One region of the Stenotrophomonas sp. STEN020 genome, then DNA from elsewhere that is predicted to be linked to it. Evidence: predicted binding sites of a transcription regulator. Region 1 holds the regulator's gene; the other holds the start of a gene.
The links. The regulator FliA, encoded in region 1, starts transcription of late flagellar genes. The targets are predictions, from matches to a motif close to TAAAGTTTNNCNNNCNNNGGCCGATAA.
Positions count from the first base shown of each region.

Region 1 (3,404 bases):
TGCGGCCAGCTCCCCGGTGAGCGCAGTGACCAGCGCCCCGGTGATCATCGCCCGCGACGACGAACAGCTCAGCCAGCTGCGTCAGGAAGTAGCCGGCATGCGTCATCTGATCGAGCGCGAGATGAACCGCTTCACCGATGAACGCCTGCGCGGCAGCGCGGTGCGCGCCAATGCGCTGGACCTGATGGACGAATACGGCTTCGACGCTGGCCTGGCCCGCGACGTCGCCACCCAGATTCCGGCCGACATCGACCCCAGCCGCGCCCGCGGTCTGATGCTGGGGCTGATTTCCAAGAAGCTGCCGATCGCCCCCGTCGACCCGATGGAAACCGGCGGCGTGATCGCTCTGGTCGGCCCCACCGGTGCTGGCAAGACCACCACCATCGCCAAGCTGGCCTCGCGCTTCGCCGAAGCCCACGCCGCCCGCGACGTGGCCCTGGTCACCACCGATACCCAGCGCATCGGCGCCCGCGAGCAGCTGTACGGCTTCGGCCGCCAGCTCGGCATCGCCGTGCACGAGGCCAATAGCGGCACCGACCTCAACCAGCTGCTGCAGAAGCTGGCCGACTACAAGCTGGTGCTGATCGACACCGCCGGTCTGGGCCAGCGCGACCGCGCCCTCACCGCCCAGCTGCAGTGGCTGCGCGCCGCCGGCCAGATCCGCACCCTGCTGGTGCTGCCGGCCAATACCGCCTTCCAGGACATGGACGAAGTGGTGCGCCGCTTCAGCGCCGCCAACCCGCAGGGCGTGGTGCTGACAAAGCTGGACGAGACCGGCCGCTTCGGTTCGGCCCTGTCGGTGGCAGTCGATCACCGACTGCCGATCACCTGGGTGACCGACGGCCAGGACGTTCCGGAAGACCTTTATCGGGCCTCTGCCGCAAATCTCGTACTTCGCCTTGAAGATTTGCGCCGCGCGGCCGATATGCCCTGCAACACGGAGTTGAACAATGCAGTCGCGTGAGTACGCCAAGCTGACCAACACCTTCCCACTGTCGGCAACCCGGCACGAACCAGCCGGCCCGGTACGCACCATCGCGGTCACTGGCGGCAAGGGCGGTGTAGGTAAAACCAATGTCTCGGCCAACCTGGCCGTGGCACTGGCAGGCATGGGCAAACGTACCCTGCTGCTCGATGCCGACCTGGGCCTGGCCAATATCGACGTGGTGCTGGGCCTGCAGCCCAAGCACACCCTGGCCGACCTGGTCGCCGGGCGCGCCACGCTGGAAGAAGTGATCATCGAAGGCCCGAACGGCGTGCTGGTCGTGCCCGCCGCCTCCGGCCGCCGGCACATGGCCGAGCTGCAGCCGGCAGAGCACGTCGGCCTGGTCAACGTGTTCTCCGAGCTCGAGCGCGAGCTCGATGTGATGATCATCGACACCGCTGCCGGCATCACCGACAGCGTGCTGACCTTCTGCCAGGCCGCCCAGGACACCGTGGTGGTGGTCTGCGACGAGCCGGCCTCGATCACCGACGCCTACGCGCTGATCAAGGTGCTCTCGCGCGAGCGCGGCGTGGACCGCATCCAGGTCGTCGCCAACATGGTCCGCGACCCGAACGAAGGCCGCGCCCTGTACGAAAAGCTGGTGCGGGTCTGCGAGAAGTTCCTGATCGATGTCTCGCTGAACTACCTGGGCTGCGTGCCGCAGGACGACTGGCTGCGCCTTTCGGTGCAGCGCCAGCAGCCGGTGGTCAAGCTCTATCCTTCCGCGCCAGCCTCGCTGGCGATCAACGAAATCGCCCGTCGCACCGCGCGCTGGCAAGCCCCAACCGCCCCGCGCGGCGGCGTTGAGTTCTTCCTGGAACGCATCATCCAGCAGAAGGTGAAGGCATGAACAATGCAGCCGCTCAATACCGTGAAGTCCAGCGCAGCGCGGCCAATGACTGCATCGCCCGCCACGCCGATCTGGTCCGCCGCATCGCCCACCATCTGGCCGCGCGCTTGCCCGCAAGCGTCGAGGTCGATGATCTGATCCAGGCCGGCATGATGGGGCTTATCGAGGCCTCGCGCAGCTATGACGCCGAACAGGGCGCCTCGTTCGAAACCTATGCATCGATCCGCATCCGCGGCTCGATGATCGACGAAATCCGTCGCGGCGACTGGGTACCGCGCTCGGTACACCGCCGCGCCCGCGATGCCGCCGCCACCATCCGTCGCCTCGAACAAAGCACCGGCCGTTCGGCCAGCGCCAGCGAAGTGGCCGAAGCGATGGAGCTGCCGCTGCCCGAATACATGCGCCTGGTCGAAGACGCTTCACGTGGCCAGGTACTTAGCCTGGAATCGCGGATCGAAGACCAGGGCGAGCTGGACACCCCGACCACCGGCGGCCCCAACCCGCAGCAGGTGCTGGAGCGCAGCCAGTTCGGCGCCGAGCTGGGCAAGGCCATCGGCCAACTGCCCGAGCGCGAGCAGCTTGTGCTGTCGCTGTACTACGAGCAGGAATTGAACCTGAAAGAAATTGGCGCGGTATTGGGCGTAAGCGAATCCCGCGTCTGTCAGATCCACGGCCAGGCCACACTGCGTCTGCGTGGCCGACTGAAGATTTTCGAGGCGGCTGACGCCGGCCTCGAAGAACCATGAAGAGGAAAGCCTTTTGAACAAGAACATGCGCATCCTGATTGTTGACGACTTCTCGACGATGCGCCGCATCGTCAAGAACCTGCTCGGCGATCTGGGCTTCACCAACACCGCCGAAGCCGAGGACGGGCATGCCGCGCTGTCACTGCTGCAGAGCCAGCCGTTCGATTTCGTCGTCACCGACTGGAACATGCCGGTGATGACCGGTATCGAGCTGCTCAAGGCGATCCGCAACGACGCCAAGCTCAAGACCCTGCCCGTTCTGATGGTCACCGCCGAAGCCAAGCGCGAGCAGATCATCGAGGCCGCGCAGAGCGGCGTGAACGGCTACATCATCAAGCCGTTCACCGCGCAGACGCTGGAAGAGAAACTCGGCAAGATTTTCGAACGCCTGGCAGCGAGCGCCTGATGAACCAGCTCGGCGAAGCATTGAGCGACAAATCGGCCCTGGTGCAGCGCCTGCAGGACGCACTGGCAGCATTGGAAAGTGGCGACGAAGCTGGTTGGCGCCGGGAAATCGACGCGCTGGCCGCCTTGCGCGCACAGCCGATGATGTCCGGCCTGGGCCGGCTTGCCCGCGAACTGGGCCAGGCACTGGGCGAACTGCCCAGCGTACCCAGCGAAGCTGGCGAGCTGGATGATGCCTGCGCGCGCCTTGACCATGTGGTACAGATGACCGAGCAGGCCACCCATCGCACGCTCGATCTGGCCGAGGAATGCCGCGCGCTGACCGAACGCCTGCGTGCGGACGGGCTGAATGCCGAACAGGGTGAAATCCTTGAACGCATTCGCCACAACCTCACCGAAGTCGCCCTGACCCAGAGCT
Region 1 is NZ_JBRREI010000001.1:106,600-110,003, reverse strand. It holds gene flhF (flagellar biosynthesis GTPase FlhF) at 1-964, shown strand, start outside; gene ACVOLZ_RS00435 (MinD/ParA family ATP-binding protein) at 951-1,835, shown strand; gene ACVOLZ_RS00430 (RNA polymerase sigma factor FliA) at 1,832-2,581, shown strand; gene cheY (chemotaxis response regulator CheY) at 2,595-2,987, shown strand; gene ACVOLZ_RS00420 (protein phosphatase CheZ) at 2,987-3,404, shown strand, end outside.

Region 2 (3,404 bases), on a different contig from region 1:
TGGACTTGATCGCGCAGTGCACGCAACTCCAGCAGCTCTTGCTGTGCACGCTGTTCCAGCCGCGCAAGTTGTTCGCGCCGGCTCAACGTACTGCCGTTGGCGGTAGGTGATGGAAGCATGGCGTCATCAGCCTGAGATGCTGGCTCGGCGTTGCTGTTGGCAGTGGAACGGGATGTCAGCATATATCAGCGCGGTTGCAGCAACAGCAAAGCCCCGGCCAAGGGCCGGGGCTCGGATGCAGTACGGGTGCGGAGTGAAGTCAGAACAACTCCACCGTGCCTGCACCCATGCTCTGCTGGGACACCGGCTTGTGCGGCGGACGCTCCCATTCCACGCGCATCTCGCGCAGGCGGTTGCCGGTGCGCTGCAGCGCGCTGACCATCTCGCCATCGAACACGCCGCCATTACGGTGCAGCAGTTCCTGCAGCGCGACGGCTTCGCGGTTGATCGCACCCAGACGGTCAAGGTGGGTATGCACGCCGCCCAGGGCCTGGGTGGCGATGTCTTCGAACTGCAGGGCGCGCACGGCTTCAGCGACGCTACCGTCGATGGCGCGGCCACACTCGGAGATCTCGCGCATGCCGTCGCCCAGCGAGGCATTGATGGCAGCCACGCTGTCCAGCATCGAAGCGGCCTCATGGCGCGCTTCGCGGGACCGGTCCATATCGCGCGAGGCCATGTGGGTGACGGTTTCACGCACCTTGGCAATCGCGTCCTTGGAGCTGTGGGCCAGCTTGCGGATCTGCTCGTTGAAGGTGGTGGAGCGCTCGGAGAGGTTACGCACTTCGTCGGCCACCACAGCGAAACCACGGCCGGCTTCGCCAGCACGCGCCGCTTCAATGGCCGCATTCAAGGCCAGCAGGTTGGTCTGGTCAGCAATCGACTTGACGTCTTCGAGCAGGGCGAAAATACCGTCCAGGTGCTGCGCCATCTGGTCGATGTGCTGCACGGTGTTGCTGCTCTGGCCGCTGACCTGCTCCAGCGCTTCCACCAGCTGTTCCATCTGGTGGCTGGCGTTCTGGGCGAAACGGGCGACGTCGACGCCACCATTGCCACCGCCACCCTCATCACCGGCGCGGTCAACGATGCGGGCCAGCGCCTGACTCTGCTGGCGTGACTTGCGGCTCATCGCATCGAAGCTGCCACCGAGGCCGCCGACCGCTTGCCGGATCAGTTCGCGGGCGCGCTCGATCTCGCTGCGCGAGCCGTCGATTTCGTTGCTGACGAAGCTGCGCAGCTCGTTGAGCAGCTGGTCCTGCTCTTTCAGTACCTTGGCGTGCTCAGGCGAGCGCTGGGTTTGCGAATGCACGCTCCACCAGGCAAACACCAGCCAGCTCAACACCATGGTGGTCAGGATCGCCCACAGGGCCGCGGAGGGCCAGGACAGGGCGGCAGCGACCACAACCAGAAGGGTGAGGACAAGCGGGGCTGCCAAACGGATTGCAATACGTGAATACATGGACGTTCTCGGGAGAGTCACGAATGCAGTATCGGCAGTGGGCAGGGTGTCTTTAGCCCACTGGCGTGAATCCCCGGAGGTTTTGCGATGCAGGCCCACAAGCGGAGCGCTTGCAGGCCTGCAGATTCAACGCAGCCGGCGCTCGATGGCTTCGAGCATGGCTTTGCGCGAGAACAGGAAATCCCAGTACGCGCCGCCCAGCTGGCGCCACAGCACCGCCGAGCGTACCGCGGCCAGCAGCAGTGCACGGATCTCCGACACCACCATTGCCTGGCCCAGGTAGTGCGGGTTGCCCTGCACCATGATCTTCGGCTTGAGCTGGCTGATGGTGTCCGCATACAGCGCACCCATCGCACTCAGCACGTCCGGGTGGCAGCTGTCGCCGCGGTCCTGGGCGATGCTGGCGGCACGCTCGATGCCGGCTTCAACCTTGTCGACCGTGGCGCCTTCGCGCACGAAGCGGCGCTCCAGCTGCATCACCGACAGCGCAAGCCGTGGCAGCAGATCGTCCTTGCCCTGGTTACGGAAGTAGTCGCGCAGCAGGCGCAGGCCGGGCTCAACCTGGGTAGCACTGCCGTATACCGCGGCGGGCGAGCTGGCATCAATACGCAGCACGCTGTCCATTGCGGTGCGCACCACAGCGCTCTCCGAATGGCCGGTTTCTGCGATGCGGCGTACCTGCTGCAAGGCCTGGGCAATGCCTGCCAAGGCGAGTACGCGGTCATCGATGGAAAAAGTCATGGTCATCTCTCAAGGGGAAACAGGGGCAGCCAAACGGCGCTCCAGGGGTGCATCGGTAGCAGCGATCACTGCGCCGCCCAGGCATTCCATGCCGTCGTACAACACCAGCGACTGGCCGGGGGTGACGGCGCGTTGCGGGCGTGCGAAATGCACGTCCAGCGTACCGTCATCACGTACCTTCACGGTGCAGGCTTCGTCCGGTTGGCGGTAGCGGGTCTGCGCGGTGCACTCGAATTCACGGGCGGGTGGGGCGCCGGCAATCCAGTGCATGGCTTCGCTGCGCAGCCAGTTGGACTGCAGCCACGGGCTGTCATGGCCCTGGTCGACGTACAGGATATTGCGCGCCACGTCCTTGCCAACCACGAACCACGGCGCCGCCGGGCGCCCGCGCACGCCGCCGATATTCAGGCCTTCGCGCTGGCCCAGGGTGAAATAGAACACGCCGGGGTGACGGGCGATCAGCTGGCCATCGGGGTCGTGGATCTCGCCTTCGCGGGCAGGTAGATACTGACCAAGGAACTCGCGGAAATCGCGTTCACCGATGAAGCAGATACCCGTCGAATCCTTCTTGGCATGGGTCGGCAGGCCGGCCTCACGGGCGATGCGGCGCAGCTCGCTCTTCTCCATGTGCCCAATCGGGAACAAGGTAGCCGCCAGCTGGGTCTGGCCCAGCTGGTGCAGGAAGTAGCTCTGGTCCTTGCCGCGATCGGCACCGCGCAGCAGGCGCCAGCGGCCGCCAGAGTGGTCGACCTGTGCGTAGTGGCCGGTGGCGATGCGCTCGGCGCCCAGCTCGCGCGCGGCATCCAGGAAGTGCTTGAACTTGACCTCGCGGTTGCACAGCACGTCCGGGTTGGGCGTGCGCCCTGCCGCATATTCGGCCAGGAAATGCTCGAACACGCCCTGCCAGTATTCGTTGGAGAAATCGCGGAAATGGAATGGAATGTCGAGCCGCCCGCAGACCGCCACAGCGTCGCGACGATCGTCCTCGGCACGGCAGTGGCCAGTGCCATCGTCAGCCCAGTTCTGCATGAACAAGCCGGCGACATCCAGGCCTTGCTGGACCAGGGTGAGTGCTGCCACCGAGGAATCCACGCCGCCGGAAACGCCCACCACGATATTGGGATTACTCACGGTGCCACCTGTCGCACGATCGAAAGCGGGTAGCGCTGCCCGGCCAGCCAGTCGGAGATCGTATGCCAGACCA
Region 2 is NZ_JBRREI010000013.1:10,438-13,841, forward strand. It holds gene ACVOLZ_RS07600 (hypothetical protein) at 1-182, opposite strand, end outside; gene ACVOLZ_RS07605 (methyl-accepting chemotaxis protein) at 260-1,459, opposite strand; gene hflD (high frequency lysogenization protein HflD) at 1,586-2,200, opposite strand; gene mnmA (tRNA 2-thiouridine(34) synthase MnmA) at 2,210-3,331, opposite strand; gene ACVOLZ_RS07620 (NUDIX hydrolase) at 3,328-3,404, opposite strand, start outside.
Region 2: the regulator FliA is predicted to act here: its motif matches at 1,488-1,514, upstream of ACVOLZ_RS07605 (methyl-accepting chemotaxis protein).